One region of the Staphylococcus sp. CoH_129_LAB_1 genome, then DNA from elsewhere that is predicted to be linked to it. Evidence: riboswitches for the same ligand, from Rfam matches in the RefSeq annotation. Region 1 holds a riboswitch; each other region holds the start of a gene.
The links. A riboswitch is a leader RNA that binds a small molecule or an ion and turns the genes downstream of it on or off. The one in region 1 is predicted to bind S-adenosylmethionine.
Positions count from the first base shown of each region.

Region 2: another riboswitch for S-adenosylmethionine. It lies ahead of AC2FB1_RS09605 (MetQ/NlpA family ABC transporter substrate-binding protein); the one in region 1 lies ahead of metK (methionine adenosyltransferase).
Region 3: another riboswitch for S-adenosylmethionine. It lies ahead of metX (homoserine O-acetyltransferase MetX); the one in region 1 lies ahead of metK (methionine adenosyltransferase).

Region 1 covers NZ_JBXWKZ010000043.1:5,703-14,395, reverse strand. The annotation lists gene menE (o-succinylbenzoate--CoA ligase) at 1-986, shown strand, start outside; gene menC (o-succinylbenzoate synthase) at 987-1,994, shown strand; gene yidD (membrane protein insertion efficiency factor YidD) at 1,985-2,230, opposite strand; gene ytkD (RNA deprotection pyrophosphohydrolase) at 2,301-2,774, shown strand; gene AC2FB1_RS10485 (alpha/beta hydrolase family protein) at 2,755-3,534, shown strand; gene pckA (phosphoenolpyruvate carboxykinase (ATP)) at 3,576-5,168, opposite strand; SAM riboswitch class I at 5,328-5,439, shown strand; gene metK (methionine adenosyltransferase) at 5,552-6,748, shown strand; gene AC2FB1_RS10470 (NERD domain-containing protein) at 6,847-7,758, shown strand; gene AC2FB1_RS10465 (aldo/keto reductase) at 8,288-8,693, shown strand, end outside.
Region 2 covers NZ_JBXWKZ010000034.1:16,615-25,307, forward strand. The annotation lists gene budA (acetolactate decarboxylase) at 32-736, opposite strand; gene alsS (acetolactate synthase AlsS) at 766-2,430, opposite strand; gene AC2FB1_RS09595 (APC family permease) at 3,176-4,627, shown strand; gene AC2FB1_RS09600 (aspartate aminotransferase family protein) at 4,763-6,100, opposite strand; gene AC2FB1_RS09605 (MetQ/NlpA family ABC transporter substrate-binding protein) at 6,298-7,113, opposite strand; SAM riboswitch class I at 7,219-7,327, opposite strand; gene AC2FB1_RS09610 (hypothetical protein) at 7,475-7,900, shown strand; gene AC2FB1_RS09615 (cell surface protein) at 8,066-8,693, shown strand, end outside.
Region 3 covers NZ_JBXWKZ010000025.1:23,155-31,847, forward strand. The annotation lists gene AC2FB1_RS08190 (adenylosuccinate synthase) at 1-662, opposite strand, end outside; gene dnaB (replicative DNA helicase) at 941-2,341, opposite strand; gene rplI (50S ribosomal protein L9) at 2,454-2,900, opposite strand; gene AC2FB1_RS08205 (DHH family phosphoesterase) at 2,897-4,864, opposite strand; gene AC2FB1_RS08210 (YybS family protein) at 4,892-5,803, opposite strand; gene metX (homoserine O-acetyltransferase MetX) at 5,894-6,862, opposite strand; SAM riboswitch class I at 6,935-7,036, opposite strand; gene AC2FB1_RS08220 (AzlD domain-containing protein) at 7,122-7,451, opposite strand; gene AC2FB1_RS08225 (AzlC family ABC transporter permease) at 7,448-8,143, opposite strand; gene serS (serine--tRNA ligase) at 8,458-8,693, opposite strand, start outside.

The DNA of each region.
Region 1 (8,693 bases):
TGTTCACTTCAGGTACAACTGGCCCACAAAAAGCAGTCCCTCAAACATTTAAAAATCATTATGCAAGTGCTATTGGATGTAAAAATAGTTTAGGTTTTGATCAACAAACACAGTGGTTATCAGTACTTCCTATTTACCATATTTCAGGTTTAAGTGTTGTTTTACGTGCGGTGATTGAAGGGTTTACTGTACGTCTATTAAGTAAATATGATACTGAGGTTATGTTGAAAATTATTAAAGATGAAAAACCAACGCATGTATCACTAGTACCTCAAACATTAAAATGGCTAATGGATGCTGGTTTAAATGAACCATATTCTATTGAAAAAATACTACTCGGTGGCGCTAAATTATCATCGACGCTTATTCAACAAGCATTACAATATCATTTACCTATTTATAACTCATTTGGCATGACTGAAACATGTTCACAGTTTTTAACCGCTTCTCCCGAAATGTTAGCCAAACGTTATGATACTGTAGGCAAGCCTAGTAAAAATGTTGAAGTACGAATTAAACATCCTAACGAAGATGGTCATGGTGAACTACTTATAAAAGGTGATAATGTAATGAATGGATACTTGTATCCTAAGAATTTGAACAACACTTTTGAAGATGGTTTCTTTAAAACAGGAGATATTGCTGAAATAGATAATGATGGTTTTGTGATGGTTTATGATCGACGTAAAGATCTTATTATTAGTGGTGGAGAAAACATTTATCCTTATGAAATTGAAACGGTAGCTAAAACATTTGACGGTATTGAAGATGCAGTATGTGTGCCTAAAGAAGATGACACATGGGGTCAAATTCCTATCTTATATTATGTTGCTACTAAAACAATCGACAATAAAGGACTACAACAATTTTTACAACAACATTTAGCAAAATATAAAGTTCCTAAGATATATCAACACGTCAATTCTTTACCTTATACGTCTACTGGCAAATTACAACGTAATAAAGTTGGAATCGAGGATTATTAAATGAAAATCAAGGATATTCAATTTTATTATTATAACGCGCCGTTTTATTCTCCGATTAAGACGCCTAAAATTGAAATGACACATCGTAAAGCACTTATAGTTCGATTTATTTCTGATGAAGGAAAAAGTTATTTTGGTGAATGTAATGCATTTGAAACGAATTGGTATGCTACTGAAACAATTGACATAGTTAAAAAGTGTATACAACACTGGTCAAAAAAGATTTTAAATCTGTCATTCAAGACATATAATGATTGGAAACCATATTTTAATCTTTTAAATGATTATCCAGCTGCAAGATGTACTGTAGTCATGGCAGTGTATCAGATTTACCACAAGTTACCTTGTTTTAATGTTGAATATGGAGCTACGGTGAGTGGTTTATCTACTGAACAATTACAAACACTTAAAGACACAAGACCCACACGTATTAAATTAAAGTGGACAAATCATCTCCTCGATGACATTTATAAGCTTAGAAATGAATTAACATTTAAGGTTAATTTTGCTCTTGATGCTAATGAATCAATAGATATTGTACAATTTCAATTATTAAAAGAAATAAACCAACGAGATATTTTGTACATTGAAGAACCATTTAAACAGTTAGAAAATCTAAAAGAAATAGATGTGTCACAATATCCAAAGATTGCAATAGACGAAAAAGCGAGAGATAAGCAAAGAATTCTTTCAATTATTGAAAGATATCCTATTAAAGCAGTTATTATCAAACCTTTTAGATTAGGTGGTATAGATAGAGCATTAGAAGTGATTCATTTATTGAAAGACAAAAATATTAAAGTAGTTGTTGGGGGAATGTATGAATATGGTTTGAGTCGTTACTTTACAGCACTACTTGCAAAAGAAGGTTCTTATCCAGGAGATGTCACTCCAGATGGATATTATTTTGAAAAAGACTTTACACAAGGAGTAGGCAAATTAAAAGAAGGATTGATTTACTTCAATCCTCCCAAAGTTAATATAGATGTTTTATCTATTTATGAATGATGATGTGTATGTTTATCATTTTTTAAAGGTACAGGATCAAAGCCACCTTTGTGTAAAGGATGACATTTTAGTATACGTTTTATCCCCATGTAGCCACCTTTGAGAGCCCCATATACTTCTATAGCTTCTTTAGTATATTCAGAACAAGTAGGATAGAAGCGACATGTTGGTGGTGTCATAGGGGAAATAAAACGTTGATAAAAACGAATGATGCCAAGAAATAATTTTTTAAGCATATTATATAAACCTCCTATAGACATTTAATTATTAAATAATTTTACCACATTTAAAAGGGGGATGAATGATATGGAGTTTATCGATCAAGATCATAGACGAGTAACGATGCAATACAAAACTGATGACAATATACCGAATGGAAATCATGTTTTAGCTATTCCAATTTTTCAAAATCAATTATTATTTACTAAACACTCTAAAAGAGGTATCGAGTTCCCTGGAGGTAAAGTTGAAAATAATGAGACAAGTCAACAAGCGATAGCTAGAGAGCTTTATGAAGAAACAGGTGGAAAGATAGAATCCTTACATTATATAGCGCAATATCAAGTTCATACTTTTGACAAGTCACTTTTTAAAAAAGATGTGTATGTGATTAAAGTGAAATCAATCGAACGAAAATTTGATTATTTAGAAACAGAGGGACCATTACTGTTTAAACAAGTAGAGGATATTCCTGAAGTACTTAAGAGTTATTTAATTAAAGATGCAGCCATTTTAAAATGTTTAGAAAGGGTGAAAGGTCTTGGATATTACAAATATTAGAACAATGCCTGTTGAATCCATCACTCATCGATTTGAGGAAATTACCTATACTGTAGACGAAATAAATGTAAAAGCATTACAGATGGTTCCTATACACCATAATGTTAAACGAATTGTGGTTTATTTACGTGGTGGAAAAGGGCAAGTTGGGAGAGTAAGAGCTTCCAGACTAATGCAATTTTCTGATCCGCATACGTTAGTTGTAGGGCCCTATTATAGAGGGAGTAATGGCAGTGAAGGAAAAGATGAATTTTGTAATGCTGATTTACATGATGTAACAGTACTTATTCGATTATTAAAAGACAAATTTCCACAAGCTTTTATTCATATGATTGGATTTTCAAGAGGTGGAATTCAAGGATTATTATCATTTCAAGATGATCCAGTTGATAGTTATATCATTTGGGGTGGTGTTTCGGATGTTCATTTAATGTATGAAGAACGTGTTGACTTAAGAGGTATGTTAAGACGTATGGTAGGTCATCCGAAAAAGGATAAAGAGGCATATGAAAAAAGAAATGCGATACGTACTTTGAATCCAAACAGTCCACCTATTTTAATTGTACATGGAGGTAAAGATCGACAAGTAGGGATACATCAAGCGTATTTTCTTCAAGAACATTTAGAACTTAAAGGGGTCAAGCATGATACATTTTATCAACTTGAAGAAGGACATGTACCAAGACCGCAAGCATTGAAAGAAGTTTTAGATTATATATTTCAATGGATGAATCATATAGAAAAAGACTTACAAAGATGACCATAAAGGTTATTCATGTAAGTCTTTTAATTTATATTATATTAATGATTAAATCCGCCTTCTTTGGCAATATCTTTTACTTCATTTCCAAATTTTTTGAAGTTTTCTTCAAAACGTTGTTTTAAGTCATTAGCTTGATGGCGATAAGCGTCAGGATCGTTCCAAGCATGGATTGGATTTAAAATCGTTTTAGGTACATCTTCCATTTCAATTGGTATACTTAAACCGAATATTTCATCTGTGGTAAATGTAGCTTGTTTTAGCTTACCAGAAATAGCTTGATCTACCATATAACGTGTATAATGTAAGCTGATACGACGTCCTATACCATATTTACCACCAGTCCATCCTGTGTTTACTAGATATACATCAACATCATGTTCATCAATTAGCTTACCAAGTAAATTTGCATATTTAGTAGGATGTAAAGGTAAGAATGGAGCGCCAAAGCACGTAGAAAATGATGGCTCAGGTTCTGTCACGCCACGTTCAGTGCCAGCTAATTTTGATGTAAAACCACTTAAGAAATGATACATTGCCTGTGATTTAGATAATTTAGCAATAGGTGGAAGCACGCCAAATGCATCTGCAGTTAAGAAAATAATTGTATTAGGATGTGCAGCTTTAGAAGGTAATACGATATTATCAATATGATGGATTGGATAAGCAGCACGTGTGTTTTCGGTATTTGTATTATCATCAAAATCAACATGACCACGTTCATCAACGATAGTATTTTCAAGAATAGTACCATATTTTATGGCATTATAAATTTGAGGTTCTTTTTCTTTAGATAAGTGAATTGCTTTTGCATAGCAACCACCTTCAATGTTGAAAATACCATTTTTGTTCCAACCATGTTCATCATCGCCGATTAATTTGCGATTTGAAGCTGCTGATAACGTTGTTTTTCCTGTCCCAGATAGTCCAAAGAACAGAGCAACATCACCTTTTTCTCCGACATTTGCAGAGCAATGCATACTCATAATATCTTGCATAGGTAATAAATAATTCATCACTGAAAAGATACCTTTTTTCATTTCTCCAGCGTATTCAGTACCACCAATTAAAATTACTTTATGTTTAAATGAAACAATAATAAACGTTTCGGAATTAGTACCGTCAACATCTGGATTGGCTTTAAAATGTGGGGCAGAAACGATAGTGAAATTTGGTTTAATATGACTTGCTTCCTCAACTGATTCAGGTCGGATAAACATATTTTGCGCAAATAAATTATGCCATGCAAGCTCATTGATGACTTTTAATTTTAGTTGTGAGTCTTTGTCACTTCCAGCATAGCCGTTAAAGACATATAGTTCATCTTTTTGATCTAAATAATCTAATACTTTATTGTATAAATTTAAAAATACTTCTTCATCAATAGGTTGATTAATGTCTCCCCAATCGATATTGTCTCGATATGAAGGTTCATTCACGATAAATTTATCTTTTGGTGAACGACCTGTATACTTACCTGTACTCATATTAATTGCGCCAAGTTCAGTGAGTTCACCTTCATTATTATTTAAAATTTTATAATAAAGCTGAGTAGTAGAAAGTTGAAATAAAGTCGTTTCTTTTTCTAATAAGTGTTTGATTTTAGGTGTTTCACTGTATGTATCTATTGACATACAACATCCCTCCAAATATGTTTTTATACTTATATGTAAGCCCTTACAATAAAATAGTATAACATATTGATTTAATTATTCCATTATAAATAAAAGGGCATTTAAAAAATCAAAATTGACAATTTTAAAGTAATTATGTAGTATAGATTTTAACGGATTCTCTTATCCTGAGCGGTGGAGGGACATGGACCCAATGAAGCCCAGCAACCTCTTTTTTTAAAGAAAGGTGCCAAACCGTTTGCAGACACAATATTTGTCTGAACGATAAGAGCGAATGGACGTTTAAGAGCCTTCTCTCTATCTAGATAGTTGAGAAGGCTCTTTTATTTTAAGCTCATTGTCAAAAGAGAATTTTCGTAAATATAGTTAAAAAGGAGCAAATCATGACTTATAATAAACGTTTATTTACATCAGAATCAGTGACAGAAGGGCATCCAGATAAAATTGCTGATCAAGTGTCTGATGCAATTTTAGATGAAATTTTAAAAGACGATCCTAATGCACGTGTTGCTTGTGAAACAACTGTAACAACAGGTATGGCTTTGATTTCTGGTGAAATTTCAACGTCTACATATGTAGATATTCCTAAAGTAGTCCGCGAAACAATTAAAAATATCGGATATACAAGGGCTAAATATGGTTACGATTATCAAACTATGGCTGTTTTAACAGCGATTGATGAGCAATCACCTGACATTGCACAAGGTGTAGATAAAGCACTTGAGTATCGCAATGATATATCTGAAAAAGAAATTGAAGCAACAGGTGCCGGAGACCAAGGTTTAATGTTTGGTTATGCAACAAATGAAACTGAAACATATATGCCACTTCCAATCTTTTTATCACATCAACTAGCGAAACGCTTATCCGATGTTCGTAAAGATGGTACCTTAAATTATTTACGTCCAGATGGTAAAGTTCAAGTAACAGTAGAATACGATGAAAATGATAAACCTAAACGTATTGATACGATTGTACTGTCTTCTCAACATGCTGAAGATATTGAGTTAGGTCAAATTCAAAAAGATATTAAGGATCATGTCATTTATCCGACTGTGCCTAATAGTTTGATTGATGATGAAACAAAATTCTTTATTAATCCAACTGGTCGATTTGTTATTGGAGGTCCTCAAGGAGACGCTGGTTTAACTGGAAGAAAAATTATCGTAGATACATATGGCGGTTATGCTCGTCATGGAGGTGGTTGTTTCAGTGGTAAAGATCCTACAAAAGTAGACCGTTCTGCCGCATATGCAGCAAGATATGTTGCAAAAAATATTGTAGCAGCTGGATTAGCTGAACAATGTGAAGTGCAATTAGCTTATGCAATTGGTGTAGCAGAACCTGTATCTATTGCTATTGATACATTTAAAACAGGGAAAGTTTCTGAAGCACAATTAGTTGAAGCGGTAAGAAATCACTTTGACTTAAGACCAGCAGGTATTATTAAAATGCTTGATTTAAAACATCCTATTTATAAACAAACAGCTGCATATGGACACTTTGGTCGTACTGATGTATTGTTACCATGGGAGAAATTAGATAAAGTGAATGTCCTAAAGGATGCTGTTCAAGAATAATGTAGGATATACAGTAGTTAATTAGGTTAAATCTCGAAATTATCATCTATTTCTATTATAATAGATAGATATTGACAGTTTAAAAGGAGCGTTATCGAATGAATTCATTTGGACCGGTTGAGATTGGCTTAATCATAGCGATAATTATAGCAATTATATGTTTCGTTTTATTTTTAGTTGCCTTGAAAAGTAAAAATAATATGAAGCATAAAGCGAGTGAAGAATATAATCTCAAGGAACAACAACTTAAGTCTTCACATGAGGAAGCACTTGAAAAAGAACGTATCGAAAATAAAAAACAAGTGACAAAACAAAAAGAAGAATTTGAAGCTACAGTTAATGGAAAAGAACGTGAAATTGATGCTTTAAAATTATTTTCTAAAAATAAAAGTGAATACGTGACTGATATGAGACTTATTGGTATTAGAGACCGTCTAGTTAAAGAAAAACGTATTAGACGTGAAGATATGCATATAATGGCTAATATTTTCTTGCCAAGTAATGAGTTTAATACTATTCAACGTATTAGTCATCTTGTGCTTACAAGAACTGGTTTATATATCATTGATTCTCAATTATTAAAAGGCCATGTTTATAATGGAATTAGTGGTGCGCAATTTCAAGAGTTACCAATGATGAAACAAGTATTTGATACACTTGATTTAAATATAAAAGCGCCTCAAACGTTAGTTCTTGATCAACATGAAGATAATCATTCAAAACTATCATTTATTAATTATTTTGATCAACTTTCTACGATTGAGAAGTTGGCTACAGATTTACAAACAGAATTAGGACTTAAATATACACCAACATCAATTTTATATTTTAATCCTAAACATGATAAAGAAGTAACGATTTCAAACTATGCGCAAAGTTCAAGCGTTAAGGTTTTAGTTGGTCCTGAACAACTTGATGAATTCTTTAATAAATTTGTATTCCATGGACGTATTCAATATAATGTCGATGAATTACAAAATATAATGGATAAAATTGAATCATTTAATTAAGAGAAGTTGAGGCTGGGATATAATTCCTAGCAAAATAGCCAGTAAATGAGTGTATTATAAATTCATTTACTGGCTTCTTTACAATACTACGTATTGTTGACACGCTTTCTTAGGGGACAGCTTCAGCCTGTCGTCTTCAGCTTGTCCTGTTCTCTCAAGAGTCTCGCCAAAATACTTTTTATTTATATGTAATTTTACATTGAATTACTTAAAAAAATAAGGCTCTTTCGTATAAATTAATAAATACCAATAAACTAAATTAACAAGGTTCCTTATATATAAAGAATATAACATGACTTAACTTACTCTACTAATGGCACTCAATATAAGAAAACGAGCAACCCAACGAGTTGAAAATAATAAAAAATTTATGAAAAAGACAAGTTCTATATTATTTCAATAGAACTTGTCTTTTTTCACTTATCTAGAAACATTATGTCCCAGACTCGTTTTTTTATATTATGATTGATGTTCATAAATATACTTTTAGGGTATATACAGAATAGTTATTTTTAAGGGAGGAAGAAAAATGGACTATATTGAATTCTATAATGGAAATCAAATGCCTATGTTAGGACTTGGAACATTCCGAGTAGAAAACAACGATACTTGTAAAGAAGCTGTTAAACATGCTATTGAATCTGGATATCGTAGTATAGATACAGCTAAAGTATATGGAAATGAAGAACAAGTAGGTCAAGGTATCAAAGAAGGATTAGAATCAACAGGATTAAATAGAGAAGATATTTTCGTAACATCAAAATTATTTTTCGAAGATTTCGGACGTGAAAATGTAGCTCGAGCCTACGAAACAAGTATCCAAAAACTTGGGTTAGATTATTTAGATTTATATTTAGTACATTGGCCAGGTACAAATGAGGCGGTAATGATCGATACTTGGAAAGGTATGGAGGATTTATACAAAGATAATAAAG
Region 2 (8,693 bases), on a different contig from region 1:
CATAGTAGACTCGTACTCTCATAATAAGATACTATTCAGCTTCTCTAATTTCTGCATCGATGTCTGCATAATCAATTTCAGTGTTAGTGAATGTTTTATTATCGATTGGGAAGTGTTGTTCAAATGTTTCAAAGTTTTGAATTTCAACTTTTACATCATCTACTTCAAAATCTAAAATGTGTCCGCCGAAATTACGATCATCATTGGCGAAATGAATATGGAAACCACCAGAACCAACGCCATGGAATAATTCAGGTGTAAAGAAACCAATCACTGTACCGTTAACATCTTCCTGAGTTTCTTCAGGTTGTCTACGTGCTGAATCAATTAATCTTGTATATGGTGGTTCCTGTTTTGGCATCATACGAACATGCATTTTTTTAAATTTACCAGTGATTTTTACTGCTGAGAATAAATTATCACTTAACATATGTTCTTTTACTTCATTTAATACTGTTTCAGAATCTTTATTAGAAGTTTCATAAGATTCGTCTGCTTCAAATTTAGTAATTGTAGCAAAAGGTGTTAATTCATCACCTTTAAGTTTTTTAAATTCTTTGTGTTCATTTGCATGGTAAGCTTCTCCATTAATGAAGATAACTTCACCGTCTGAACCTGTAAGTGTTGCTAGTCCTGAATCACCATGTTTTAATAATTCATCGATTGTTGCAGTTCCTTCTAATAAACCTGCCATCAATGTACCTAATGTACCATGTTGATATAATACATGACCCATATTAATATTCACTCCTATTTTTTAGAAAATTAATTTAAAGAATCTGGTAACATATTTGTTGATAATTTAATATTATCTTTATAATTTACTGGAATATCAATTAAAACTGGTCCTTCTGTTTCGTAACCTTCTTTAATTGCAGCTTCAAGTTCTTCTGGGCTTGTTACTCGGATACCTTTCGCACCAAATGACTCTGCATATTTAACATAATCTACTGGACCAAATGCTACACCAGCTGCACGTTTATATTTCATTTCTTCTTGGAATTCAACCATGTTATATTTACCATCATTCCAAATTAATTGAATGATATTTAATTTTTTACGTACAGCAGTTTCTAAATCTTGACCTGAGAATAAGAAACCACCATCACCAGCAACTGATACAACTTGTGTGTTTGGACGTACTAATGCAGCTGCTATAGCCCATGGTAACGCAACACCTAAAGTTTGCATACCGTTACTGAATAATAAGTGTCTTGGATTGTAACTTCTAAATTTACGAGCCATCCAAATATAATGACTACCTACGTCTACTGTTACAGTTGTATCATCAGTTAACGTTTTTTGCATTGTATTAATAATTTCTACTGGATGTAAAATACCATCTTCATGTTCATATTTAATACCAGTAGCCTCGATAATATTTGCTCTTAATTCTTCTAAGTCATCTAAATGTTTTTGATCAATAATTGGTTCAGATACTTTTTCTGACATCATTTGAATTGTACCTGCAATATTACCTACTAATTCTTTTTTAGGACGTAAGTAATTTGTAATTTCAGCATGTACTTCGTCAATTGAAATAATTTCAGTATCTAATTCTTTATTCCAGTTACTAGCTTCGTATTCAATTGGATCATAACCGATTGTAACTACTAAGTCAGCTTTTCTTAGTAATTCGTCACCCACTTGGTTACGGAATAAACCAACACGACCAAAGAAATGGTCTTCTAATTCACGACTAATCACACCAGCACCTTGGAAAGTTTCTACAACAGGTAAGCTTGTTTTTTCAACAAATTTACGAATTGCTTCTGTTTCTTTTTCACTAGAACTTCTCATACCTGCAAGTAATACAGGGAATTTAGCATCTTTAATTGCTTGAAGCACTTCATTCACTTCTCCATCTGCTGGTACACCTAAATGAGGTTTTTCTGGTAAGTCGATTGCTTTACTTTGCACTTGAGATGAAATAACATCTTGCGGAATACTAATGAAACTTGCACCATTTTTACCTGAAGTTGCAGTGCGAATTGCATTTGTCATAACTTCTGATAATGATTCAGGATCTTGAACCTCTGCACTATATTTAGTTGATGATTTTAATAACGCAGCGTTATCTACAGCTTGGTGAGTAAGACGTAATAAATCATTTCGTTTAACTTGACCACCGATTGCTAATACAGGGTCACCTTCTGAAGTAGCTGTTAATAATCCAGTTGTTAAGTTACTTACCCCTGGACCACTTGTTACTAAAGCAACACCAGGTTTACCTGTTAAACGTCCAATGCCTTGCGCCATCATTGCAGCATTTTGTTCATGACGTGTAACGATAAGTTCTGGACCATCATCTTCTAATGCATTGAATAAATAGTCGATTTTTGCACCTGGAATACCAAATACATAATCCACATTATTATTTTTTAAAGTATCAATGACCATATCTGCAGCAGAATAGTTTTCTTTAGCCATTTTATATTCATATCCTTTCAAGTTTACATTTGTATTTTAAAATTTTTTGTTTTAAATATTGTGTTTCTATTTATTGTTTACCCAATTAAAAAGAAGCCACACACATGTCTATTTTTTATAGGGAAAAAGAGGGAAAGACTTAGTCACATGTTAATTGCGGCTTCTTTATATTTAAATAACTTCAACCTCTCTAGTTGAAGTGTAACCTCAGTTAATTAGACATATTCAAATATGGGATGGGAGTTTTCTATTATATATGTCATTGTTTTAAGGGAATGATAGTCAGACATATTTCTTAGAAGATTTGAATATGTTGTAACTTTATTACGAATATTATTATAGTACGTATGAAAGTATTAATAAAATACATATTTTCGATAGAAACCATTCCATATTGGAATAGGTCAACATACTTTAATTAATGTAAAATAACACACATAAAAGGTCTAATTACTTGACTTTTCTACTATAATTATAATAATAATATTGGCATAATTACCACTTTTTATATTTAAAAGGTAAAAATACTCTTTTTAGTTGTTTTTATTTTAATTTTATCTGATATAATCAAATCTATCATTTAAATTTTCTAGTTATGTATTCTTGTTTGATTAAAAGTAAGAAAACTTGAAATTTTCAGAAATTTTAGACAAAATACTATTCTTTTATGCTATGATAATAAATGTTATATAGCTGACAAGCTAATTAATTAAAAATTTAAACTTATTAGTGGAGGTTCATAATTATGGCCAGTTTTTTCAAAAATTTTACTAGAAAAGAAGATCCCACTATCTATCAAAGTAAAGATGGACATTTAAAACGTACTTTACGCGTTAAAGATTTTCTTGCATTAGGTGTAGGTACTATTGTATCAACATCTATTTTCACTTTACCTGGCGTAGTAGCAGCAGAGCATGCTGGTCCAGCCGTAGCTTTATCTTTCTTATTAGCTGCGATTGTCGCTGGTTTAGTCGCATTTTCATATGCTGAAATGGCAGCAGCCATGCCTTTTGCTGGATCTGCATATTCTTGGATTAACGTTTTATTTGGTGAATTCTTCGGATGGGTAGCTGGTTGGGCATTACTTGCCGAGTACTTCATTGCTGTTGCTTTTGTAGCTTCTGGTTTTTCAGCCAATTTGAGAGGACTTGTTTCTCCTTTAGGTATCGCGTTACCTAAGTCTTTATCTAATCCGTTTGGTGCAGATGGTGGAATTATAGACTTAGTTGCAGCAATTGTTATTATCTTAACTGCATTATTATTATCTCGTGGTATGAGCGAAGCAGCTCGCATTGAAAATATCTTAGTAATTTTAAAAGTCTTAGCAATTGTTTTATTCGTTATTGTCGGCTTAACAGCAATTCATGCAAGTAACTATGTACCATTTATTCCTGAACATAAAGTCACTGCAACTGGTGATTTTGGCGGATGGCAAGGTATTTATGCTGGTGTATCAATGATTTTCTTGGCATACATAGGGTTTGACTCAATTGCCGCAAACTCAGCTGAAGCAATAAATCCTCAAAAAACAATGCCACGTGGTATTTTAGGATCATTAATTATTGCAATTATTTTATTTGTAGCAGTAGCTTTAGTATTAGTTGGTATGTTCCATTATTCAAAATATGCTGGCAATGCTGAACCTGTAGGTTGGGCACTTCGTCAAAGTGGACATGGTGTTGTCGCAGCGGTGGTTCAAGCTATTTCTGTCATTGGTATGTTTACAGCATTAATCGGTATGATGTTAGCTGGTTCACGTTTACTTTATTCATTTGGTCGTGATGGATTATTACCTTCTTGGTTAGCCAAATTAAATGGTAAACATTTACCTAATAGAGCGCTTGTTATTTTAACTATCATTGGTGTTTTAATTGGTTCAATGTTCCCATTTGCTTTCTTAGCTCAATTAATTTCAGCAGGTACATTAATTGCATTTATGTTTGTATCTATTGCAATGTATAGTTTAAGAAAACGTGAAGGAAAAGATTTACCAGTTCCAGCATTTAAAGTTCCATTCTTCCCAGTATTACCAGTCATTACATTTGTATTAGTATTACTTGTATTCTGGGGATTAAGTTTTGAAGCTAAACTTTACACATTAATTTGGTTCTTAGTTGGTATTGTTATATATGTATTCTATGGTATTAAGCATTCTAAAAAGAATGAAGAAGATGATTATGTTGTACCAAAAGATTAAGATAATGAACTAATTTCATATTTATAATATTTTAATCCCCCTAAGAAATATTCAATTATTTTTTAGGGGGGATTATACTGAAAAAGAGCAAGAAAAGATTTTAGTTGAATATCTTTTCTTGCTCTTTTGATAATGTTACCAACCTTGTCCATCAATCATATACTTATCTAACAGGTCATCTTGTAAGGCTTGCAGTGCACTTTCAATTACATCTAATGCCTTATCTAATTGTTGGTAAGTAATGACAAGTGGGGGTTGGAATCGTAGTACATTTCCAGTAATTGCAATAATAACGACGCCATGTTCGAAACAATAATTACATATTTTCAAAGCTTCTTCTGATGCTCGTTCTTTTGTTTTTTTATCTTTAACAATATCAATGCCAATGGATAATCCAATACCGCGTACATCTCCTACGTAATTATATTTATCTATCCATTGATTCATACGTTGACGCACGTAGTTCCCTTTTTCAGTACTGGCAGTTAATAAATCATCTTCTTCTATCATTTCAATCGTAGCAAGAGCCGCTTCACAACTTACTGGATTTGCTCCTGTTGTAAATAAGTGTGCTGGAGCTTCAAGACTTTCAATAATTTCTTTTCGACCTACAATTGCTGACATTGGTAATCCGCCTGCTAATGATTTACCAAATGTAATGATATCTGGTGTAAAGTTAAAGTGAGTCACGGAACTCCAAGAACCTGTCCGTCCTAATCCTTGTTGAATATCGTCAACGGCAATTAAAATACCATGTTTACGACATAAGGCTTCCAGTGCTTCAAAGTATCCTTCTACTGGTTCTAGTAATCCTCCATCTCCTTGAATCGTTTCTAATACAATACAAGCTACTTCTTCAGCTGGAACATACTTCGCAAACATATCTTTTAATGGTGCTAAATATTCTTCAATAGTATTTGGCTTGGATTGTTCAAACATTCCTCTGTATTTATCTGGAAATGGTATATGATAAAATCCATTTAATAACGGTCCATAATGTTTACGCATATTCAAACTGATAGTAGACATTGATAGCGATCCAAATGTAGATCCATGATAGGCATTTGTAAAACTAATGATATATGGCCGTCCTGTATAAGCACGTGCAAATTTAATTATTCCATCATTAGCATCCGAACCACTCAAACCAAATGTAACACGTTTTTCATAGTTTCCTGGTGCAATATCACATAACTTTTTAGCGAGTCTTACTAAAGGCTCGTGATACATGTATGCGGGCGTATAATGGATGAATTGATCTACCTGTTTTTTTATTGCTTCTGTCACTTTTTTTGGTGCATGTCCAACGTTTTGTGAACTAGCACTAGACAACAAATCAATATATTCTTTTCCATCTACATCTACTAATGTAGCTCCATGCCCGTGGTCAATCACTAGTGGATAATATTTAATACGTCCTGATGTAGCAAAATACTTACTATCTTCTTTTATCATGTCCTCTGCTTTACTCAAATTGACTCATCCTCTCCCACAACATCAATAATCTACACTGTTTATTATTGACTTTACTTCTATGATAATAATCAATATCTTACTAATAATTGTCAGATTTGTAAATATTTTCAGAAAAATTAAAATATATTTTTTCTATCTTTTATACAATGATAAATATAAATCATAAAAGGCCTCTAATAGAGACCTTTTATGATTTATTTGTTTTCATATGGAATAACATCATCGCCATATTCTTTTTTAATATACTCTTTAATTTCTTTAGATTGCATAACTTTTAATAATGTTTGGAATTTTTTATCATCTTTATGACCTTCTTGAACGGCAATAGTATTCGCAAATGGTGATGATTTACCTTCCATAACAATAGCATCTTTAGATGGTTTTAAACCATTATCAAGCGCATAGTTTGAATTCATAATCACTGCAGCGCCTTCACCATTCTTATATGTTTTTGGTAAGAATTCTGCACCTTGCTGATGATTAAATTTTAAATGTTTTTTATTTTCAGCAATATCTTCAAATTTTGCATTTTCGATTTTAACGCCTTTTTTCAACTTTATTAATCCTTCGTCAACAAAGAATGATAAAAATCGTCCTTCTTCTGCCGGATTATTAGAAACATAAATCGTTGATCCATCTGGAATATCTTTTAAGTGTTTATATTTTTTACTGTATACACCCATAGGGGTCGTAAATACTTTGCCTAACTCTTCAATCTTGTACCCATGACTTTTCTTTTCAGCATTTAAGTATGGAACATGTTGGAAGAAGTTAGCATCTACATCACCTTTATCTAGCAATTTATTAGGCACTTTATAATCATTAACTTCCTTAACTTCTAAATCATAACCTTTTTTCTTCATCTCTTCTTTAGCTTTTTTCAATACATCACCATGAGGTGCTGGTGACGCTGCGACAGTTATTTTCTTGCTATCCTCTTTTTCTTTTCCACATGCTGTTAAAGTGAATACTACTAATACGATACTAAATATACCTATCCATTTTTTCATATGTATCAATCCTTTTATCAATTTTCAATATTCTTTTTCTCTTATAGATATGTAAAGACATAAAAAAATACTTTCTACTATTAAGAGAAAGCATTGATACACTTTCTCTCATCTTCTAAAGTATATGATTTACTTTATGTGAATTAGCACCATGTCATAAAATAACGGTTGCCGGGCTTCATAGGGCACATCCCTCCACCACTCTTGATAAGAGTTTATAGTTTATTGAATTATCATTAATTTATCATTAGTTTAAATATAAGTCAATATAATATTTAAACTATTCTAAATATTTAGAAAGTGTTGAATGCTTTCTTTACGGGAATACTCTTATCATATTTATAATCAAAGGAGGAATACTATGATTCGTTATGTTTATCATTTTATCAGTGCTTTAGTCATTAGTATCATTTTATTAATCACAATGGTTATCATGGATATCTTAGCTCAATCGACGCATCTTACTTTATTATTAATTAATATCGATTTCTTAATTGATCCAAGTAAAACTCCTTTACTATTAGAACTAGCCATTCATATCTTTATAGGATGGTTAATATATTTTATTTTCTTGCTTATTTATCACGTATTTAAATCATTATATAAAGTAAGCTATTTCTTATTAATGCTCGTTTTTGCCTCTCTTTACCCTTCACTTATCATTATAGCAAAACGATCATTCTTCCATTTTAGTTGGAGTGAATATGGATTATGGATGATAGCTCACATTATTTTTACAATTTTAATGGCTTTCGCTATTTCATATTTTTCTAAAAAACAATATTAACTTTTTAAATAAATGATTTGGAAATATTTATTTAATTTTTACAAAAGGTTTATTCTTTAAGTTAAGTTAAAGATTTATTATGATTTTTTTTAAAATCCTATTTCTGCTCTATTTAAATGCTACACTCTAGTTGTAATTGATCATGAATGAAATGGGGTTTTCATTATGAAGAAAGTTTCTCTTATTGCAACTATACTTTTAACAAGTACGATGTTACTTACAACGACTCATTCTGTAGAAGCACATGCTGCCGATTTAGTTACTAAAGAAAATGCTAAACAAATTGCTACAGATGCATTATCTAATAGTGGAGGTAATCCAAACCTACAACGATTTGGTCGTACTGTTGACAAAGGAGAATACTTTGAAATTATAAGTCATAACAAGTTAAATACAGGTAGTGGGGAGTATAGAGTTTATAAGAATGGCGAAGTTGAGTATAAAAATGGTCCATATAGTGACTTTAATCGACTTCAAGATACACGTATTCATGCAGAATCAGGTATCGCTAAAGCTGCTGAAACAACTTCTTCTCCTAACAATAAACAAGTTAATTCTGTTGATTGTGCACGTGAACTTAATCGTTATTATATAGGGACAGTTGCTTCTTCTGAACTACCATCTTCTAAGTCCCATAACAATACTCAAACTTCACAATCTTTTGCTAACATACTTCCAAACACTGGGGAAAATACACAACAACACTCAAATCAACTTTTTGCCTCACTTCTAGCTATTATGGGAACTTCATTGTTACTAAAAAGAAAACATCATACTCATCCTCATTTATCTA
Region 3 (8,693 bases), on a different contig from region 1:
CCTTCAAATAATACTTTTTCATCAGCCACAAACGCATCATCTAAAATTTTAGATGTGTCTGTAACGAATTCTTTTAAACGTTGACCTGCTGCATAGTATTCATCAAACATTTCATCAAAGTGTGGGCATGTTTCGTTAAACATACCTTTGAAATATGCATTTTTTATCTCAATATTTTCTTTTAAACGTCTTTCAAATGTATCTTTTTCTAATAAATCAGCCATACGAATACCGATACGTTGTGCTTTATCTACGTAAGCTGGGCCAATGCCTTTTTTCGTTGTACCGATTTTATTATCTCCACGACGACGTTCTTCATATTCATCTTGTGCTAAGTGATACGGCAAGATGACTTGCGCACGGTTTGAAATACGTAAGTTATCTGTAGAAATACCACGTTCATTTAAACCATCTAATTCTTTTAGTAATGCAACAGGGTCTACAACGACACCATTACCAATTACTGCTAATTTATCTTTATAAAAAATACCTGATGGTACTAAATGTAATTTGTATGTTTCTCCACCAAATTGAATTGTGTGTCCTGCGTTATTACCACCTGAAAAACGCGCAATTACATCTGCTTGTTCTGCTAAGAAATCTGTAATTTTACCTTTACCTTCGTCTCCCCATTGTGTCCCAACTACTACGATTGATGACATGTGAGCACCTCCAAAGTTTTCTCAATTAACCACTAAGTATTCTATCAATACGTTTCATATAATGCAAATAAAAATCGAACATTAAAAATAGAATGAATACTATTTAAATAAACAAGTATATTTTATTAAAAAAACTTTAAAATTGTTAATTTAACAGTATTTCAAAGTAAATTTCTATAATTTTAATACACATACTTCACTTAGCATTCCTATTTAAAAACAAAATAAAAACCGTACATTTTTAATGATAATAAAAATAATGTACGGTAAAAAATTTTTTAAGACATCTCTGCATGTGCATAATCAATGTCTGTAAATTTATTATATTGTTTCATAAAGTGTAATTTCACTGTCCCTGTAGGGCCGTTACGTTGTTTAGCAATAATAATTTCAATTTCACCATTATCGTCATTTGATTGAGGTTCGAAATTGGTGCTATCGTCATCATCGTCACCATCGCCTCGATTATAGTAATCATCACGATACAAGAAAGCTACAATATCTGCATCTTGTTCAATTGATCCTGATTCACGAATATCACTCATCATTGGTCGTTTATCTTGACGTTGTTCTACACCACGAGATAGCTGACTCAATGCAATAACAGGACATTCTAATTCACGCGCGATTGCTTTTAACGTACGCGAGATTTCAGATACTTCTTGTTGTCTGTTATCTGAAAAACGTGATCCACTACCTTGAATAAGTTGTAAGTAATCAATCACAATCATATCAAGACCATGTTCTTGTTTAAGACGACGACATTTTGATCGTAAATCTGTAATACGAATACCTGGTGTGTCATCAATAAAAATCTTTGTTCTCGATAATTTACCCACTGCAATCGTAAATCGATTCCAGTCTTCTTCTGTCATTGTCCCTGTTCTTAAACGATTAGAATCTACATTTCCTGAACTACAAATCATTCGTGTCGCAAGTTGGTCGGCACCCATTTCAAGTGAGAAAATACCCACTGTATAGTTATCTTCATGAGTTGCTACTTTTTGAGCGATATTAAGTGCGAAGGCAGTCTTACCTACAGAAGGACGAGCTGCTAAAATAATTAAATCATTTCTATTAAAACCCGCTGTCATCTGGTCTAAATCGCGGTATCCAGTAGGAATACCAGGCGTTTGTCCACTATTTTGATCAAGCTCTTCTGCTGTCTCATATACTTGACCTAAGACATCTCTAATATCTTTAAAGCCATCACTTTGACGGTTTGCTGAAAGTTCAAGAATACGTTTTTCAGCATCACTTAAAATAGCATCTAATTCAAGCTCATTATTATACCCATCATTTGCAATACTGTCAGCTGTTTGAATTAATCGACGTTTAAGTGCAAGATTAGCAACTATATTTCTATAATATTCAATATTACGTGTCGTCGGTACATTATTCGACAATTCAGCTAAATATTGAGGGCCACCCGCCTCACTTAACGTACCTTCTTTCGTTAATTGTTCCATTAACGTGACTACATCAATCTCATGAGCATCTTCATTTAAGTTCATCATTGCTCTAAAGATATGTTGGTGTGCGCCTCTATAAAACGACTCAGGAAGTAATACCTCCTGAGTCGAACCTATTAATTCTGGATCTAAAATAATTGCACCTAAGACAGATTGTTCAGCTTCATTGTTATGGGGCATTTGTCTTTGATCATACATATTATCCATCAATCATTACACCCATCCATCTTAAAATTTTCGACATGCTAGTGCAACATTATATATTTTTCTATGAATTACCTTTAAAAAAGTGAAATACCTATTTGCGTTCCAAACTCTTTTATTTTTCTACAGTGTGTACGCGAATTGTACCTTCGACTTCTTTATCTAATTTAACAGGTACATTAGTATAACCTAACGCGTGAATACCGTGTGGTAAATCCATTTTGCGTTTATCAATTTTAATATCATGTTGTTCTTTTAATGCGTCAGCAATTTGTTTTGTACTAATAGAACCAAACAATTTACCGCCTTCACCTGTTTTAGCACTTACTTCAACTTCGATATCTTCTAATTTTGCTTTTAATGCTTTAGCATTATCAATTTCTTGTTGTCTATCCGCTTCAGCACGTTTATTTTGTTGTTCTAATTGTTTTAAATTACCTGGTGTTGCTTCAACAGCATATTTATTTTTTAATAAAAAGTTATTTGCGTAACCCACTGGCACGTCTTTAACTTCACCTTTTTTACCTTTACCTTTAACATCTTGTGTAAATATTACTTTCATGCATCTTCACTCCTACTCATTTGTTCTGTAATTGCTTGTTGTAATTGTTCGATTGCTTCTTCTATAGTAACGCCTTTAATTTGCGTTGCAGCATTTGTTAAGTGACCTCCACCACCTAAGGCTTCCATTGTTAATTGAACATTAATTGCACCTAGTGAACGTGCAGAAATGCCAATAAGGTTATCTTCACGTTTAGCTACAACGTAAGAAGCTTCAATACCTTCTAAACTTAACAATTCATCCGCAGCTTGTGCAACTGTTACAGGATGATATATTTTGTCATTAGAACCGTGAGCAATTGCAACACCGTTTTCTTGAACTTCCACCGTACGTATCAGTTCAGAACGATTAATATACGTATCAACATCATCTTTTAGGAATTGTTGCGTTAAAATCGTATCTGCGCCATGCGCACGTAAATAACTTGCGGCATCAAATGTTCTTGAACCAGTTCGTAATGTGAAATTACGTGTATCGACAATGATACCTGCATACATAATTGTAGATTCTAAACGTGATAATCGTTGTTCTGTTGGCTGATATTCTAATAACTCTGTGACAAGCTCTGCAGTTGAACTTGCATAAGGCTCCATATAAACGAGTAATGGATTTGAAATAAAGCTTTCTCCACGTCTATGATGATCAATGACAACTTTACGATTAGCTTTATTTAGAATATTTTCGTCTAATACCATTTCAGGTTTATGTGTATCTACAACAACAACCGTTGTTTTTGACGTCATCATATCCCAAGCTTCATCAGATGTCACAAATCGTTCTTTCAATTCAGGCTTTTTATCAATTTCTTCCATCACACGACTTAATGTTGGATCGATATCCTCTTCATTAAGTACCACATATGCTTCTAAGTTATTCATTGACGCAAATCGAGATACTCCAATAGCTGCTCCAACCGCATCTAAGTCGGGACGTTTATGTCCCATAATAATTACTTTGTCGCCTTCAGTTAAGATATCTTTCAATGCGTGAGAGATAACACGTGCTCTAACACGTGTACGTTTTTCCATCGGGTCAGTCTTACCTCCGTAGAAACGGACATTACCATTCATGTTTTTAATTGCGACTTGGTCTCCCCCACGACCTAAGGCTAAATCAAGTCCTGATTGAGATAATTCTCCAAGTTCAATTAAATCTTCGGTACCTTCACCAACGCCAATACTTAATGTCAATTGTGCACGGTAGCCTACACTTTTTTCACGTAACTGACTTAGAATTTCAAAATTAGAGTCTTCTATTTCTGCTAAGATTTTTTGATTTAAATAAGCTACGAATTGATCTGAACTATAACGTTTAAAATAAATATTATATTCAGTTGCCCATCGACTAATAATACGCGTCACCATTGAGTTGATTTCAGAACGTTGTGTGTCATTCATATTTTGCGTAATTTCATCGTAGTTATCTAAAAATAACGTTGCAATGATAGGCTTTGATTCTTCATATAATTCATTTGTATGTACTTTTTCTGTAATATCAAAGAAATATAAACAACGCTCTTCTTCAGAATAACGTACATTATAATGATACTGACCATGTTCAATTTCTATCTCTTGCACTCTTTCAAGTTGCTTAAGAATATTTGGAAAAACTTCATTGACTGATTCTGAGATGACATTGGTTTCTAGATGTTCAGACATATATTGGTTGATCCATTCGATGTGGTCTTCAGCATCAATTACGACTAAGCCAATTGGCAGACGTTTAATTGCTTTATTATTTCCTGCTGAAATATAACCACTCAGATTATCCACATAATTATCCATTTTTAATAATGCTTGTCTAATCAATACCGCACTAATCACAATCATAATGATTAAAGCAATGGCTGCAAATATTGAAATTAAGGGTTTAAATATAAAACCTAAAATAACAAGTGCAATCGCCGTAAGCACCATCAAAAAATAAGGAATAAGTAAGGCCTTTTTAGTGGATTGACGGTTCATTCTTCCACCTCTATTCACTTTTTAAAGTCATTTTTTAATCATTCGTTTTAAGTTAATTCCTAAATCAAGCACGCCAAGTAATGATACGATATGCGTAAATGGTGAAATAATTGTCCCCACGACCATTAATAATATAGATACCGCATCAGGTAATCGCTTAGCTTTTCCAAAGAAATGAATCAAACTCAATCCTTGGATATACATCAATAATGATAACACAACTTCGAAATTTAATACGATACTTTGGAATATACTTGGTTCTGTCGCAAACATCACACATACTAGCACAATCATGTAAATCCATAATAATGTACGACTCATTTGCCAAGCAAATAAAGGTTTAAAAATAGGTGTTGCTACTTTGAATTTACGTAAAATTGGAAATGTGATAATTACATTAATTAAAACTAAGAAAAAGACAATAATAATGATGTAACTTGGAAGTTGAACAGCCATTTGACGAAATCCTTCTTCTAGGATGGTCTTGTAGTCTGATTCAACGCCTGAACTTACAATCGCATTGTGCATTGCATCTTTTATTGGTTTAATCAATACTTCGGTATTTGGAATCTTTTTGAACGCTTGTAATAACATAAATGCAATTAACGTAAACATGCTTAAATACGTCGTTGCGATATATAAGATGCGCTCTTTAGATGTACGTTCTTTTAATAATTGGCCAATTATAAAACTTAGTAATAAAACTAAAATCATGGCACTTAATACAAAGGTATTCCCTAATAAGGTCGTGATGACTACAGTGAGTAAAGCCCCAATTCCAAATGTAGCTATTGATTTATGCCACATGATAATACCTGGAATGGTAGCGAATAAACATAGAATCAGACCAATCATCGGCAATACATACGTAACTAAAGCAACTGCTACAAGCACGATGGTTCCTATAATCATTGCTTTAGGATGTACTTTTGAAAACACATTCGCCACTCCTATACTTTTTTTGACTATAAGCTCTATTTTAACCTCTATATTCAATTAAAACAAATGTGTTATCTATTCTCTCACCTATTATTTTCGTTTGAATTTCGAAACTTTTAAAAAGTGATACAAGTTAGGCGCCCAGTCATTAAAATTAAGTAAAAAACCATCATGGCCTACATTGTCCGGAACAAAAAAGTGACGATTATATTTAAAACGTTCTCCTACTGCTCTTACTTGATCATCTGGATATAACAAATCATCTGTAAAGCCCATGGTTAATACTTTTGTATTTAAAGATTGAAACACCTCATCAACATCATCACGCTGACGATCAAGATTATGACTATCTAAGACATTCAACATTGTTAAATAACACGATAAATTATAGGATTCTTTAAACTTATTACCTTGATAACGTTGATAATTAATTACTTCATCTGGCGTAAAGCGCGCGTCATAACTTTTTGAAGAACGATATGTTAAAAATCCAAGTTGTCTTGCAATACTAAGTCCCTCTTTGCCTCCAATATGAATCGCTTCACGTGCAATTTCATTGAAAGCACGACTGTATGAAGAAGTTTTATCTGTAGCTGCTAAGATGACTGCCTTATCTACTTCAAATTGATGATTATATAATAATTCCATCACTTGCATGCCACCTAAACTGCCACCAATTAAAATATCGATTTTAGTAAATCCAAGTGCTTTTATTCCCAATTCAATTGCTTTAACAATATCTCTTAATGTTATTTTTTTAGGAAAATGAGAATCATTTAATGGTGAGCTTGAACCAAAAGGACTTCCAATAACATTAAAAGTAAGAAACTGGTAATCATATATTGGCATATAACCACCATCAATAATCTCACGCCACCATCCAGGATGTTCGTCTGTACCGTAAGTTAAATGATTACCTGTCAGAGCATGACAAACCACAACAAGCGGTTGTCCCGAATAACCTACATGCTCATAACGTAATTTCAGATTCTCAATCGTTTCACCTGATTCTGTTTTAAAAGCACCTAAATTTAATGTATCTACTGTATAATTTGTCATGCTATACCTCCTTAGAATAAAAAAAATCGCTTCCACTCTTAATTTTAAAAGTATGAAGCGACAATGCTTTAGTACTTATCATTCGAGTAACTCGTTGGTTGTAGCACCGTACAAATTATTTGCCGGTTGCTGAAGCTTCACAGGGCCAATTCCCTCTACTTCTCAAAATAAGAGTATCTATGTATGTATTTGAAATGTTTAATTTAAATATATTTTATCCAATTCTATAGATAACTTCAATGTGTACCCTATAAACGTTTTAAAAGAACCATCGTATACCTGCAATTAATACAACACCTACGATAATAGTAATGGTTAAACTACGTGTCACAAGTGCAATAATGACGGTAGGAATTGTTGCTACAATAAACGGAATATTCAATTCAAAGCCTTGTACACCTTCATGTTGAACAATAAAACTATCAATGACTAGTGCAGTAAATAATGAAATTGGAATAAACGACAGCCATTTAATGACTGCTTCCGAAAGCTGAATATGTGAAATCATTAAAAATGGTACGACACGTACAATCAATGTCACTAGTCCACATAAAACAATGAGTAAAAACATATGTCCAGTTATCGTCATCGATCCATCACCACCCCGAGTGTGGCAGCACTAATTGACGTGACAAGAATAGCCACATAAGATGGCATCCAACAACTTAAAATAAACATCATTATAATAACAAAAGCGATTAATGTAAGGTAAATTTTAATTTTAGAACGTGTAATAGTTTCAAATTGAGCCATAGCCAGGAAAATAAACATGGCTGTAATCGCAAAGTCTAATCCTAGCATGTCTGGATGAGAAATATATTTACCGAAAACAGCTCCCGCCACACAAGATATTGTCCAAAATAAATATGCAGTAATATTTAAGCCATGTAGCCAACGGTCATTAATAGTTTCACCTTTTAAATGTGGTGTGATTGCTACGCCAAATGTTTCGTCAGTAAGAATAGAAGATAATCCCAAGCGATTCCATATTCCATATTCTTTATAATTAGGGGCAAGCGTCATAGATAATAAAAAGAAGCGGGAATTCACAATTAATGTTGTTAACACAATTGCTGATATAGGTGTGCCAGCAATGACTAAAGCACAAATAATAAATTGTGCTGCACCTGCATAAACGAGTAAACATAACAGAAGGATTTCTAGAACACTAAAATGTTGAGAAGCTGCCACAATGCCAAATGATAATCCTATCCCAATGTATCCTAATAATGTTGGAATACATTCTTTGACCCCTTGTTGAAATGTCACATGTGACGTCATTTTAGCTCCCCCCTATATATATGTGTGTTTAAATTGAATATACATTTTAATTAAACTCAGTCTAAGATAATCTAAGATAACCTTCAATATTTTTAGACAACCGTTTGAGTGAGGTAAGAGAGAAGGTAGTTTTAAAACCTTGATATAAAAAGCATTTTAAAGATATCAGAAATTTTAGAAATTTTTAAAGTTACCTCTCTCAGAGTAGTCTTATTTTAGTAGGAAAATTAAATAAAAAGTAGGATAACACATAAAAAACACCTGAGACAATTTATTATGTCTCAGGTTCTTATTAGTTAAATTATATCTAATTATTAATTGACTGGGCGAATTTCTGTTTTACCACCCATAAATGGTACAAGTGCTTCTGGAATTGTGATTGAACCATCTTCGTTTTGATAGTTTTCTACGATAGCTGCAAATGTACGACCTACTGCAAGTCCACTACCATTTAATGTGTGTACTAACTCTGGTTTAGAAGAAGCATCACGTTTGAAACGAATATTAGCGCGACGTGCTTGGAAATCAGTACAGTTTGAGCAAGAACTAA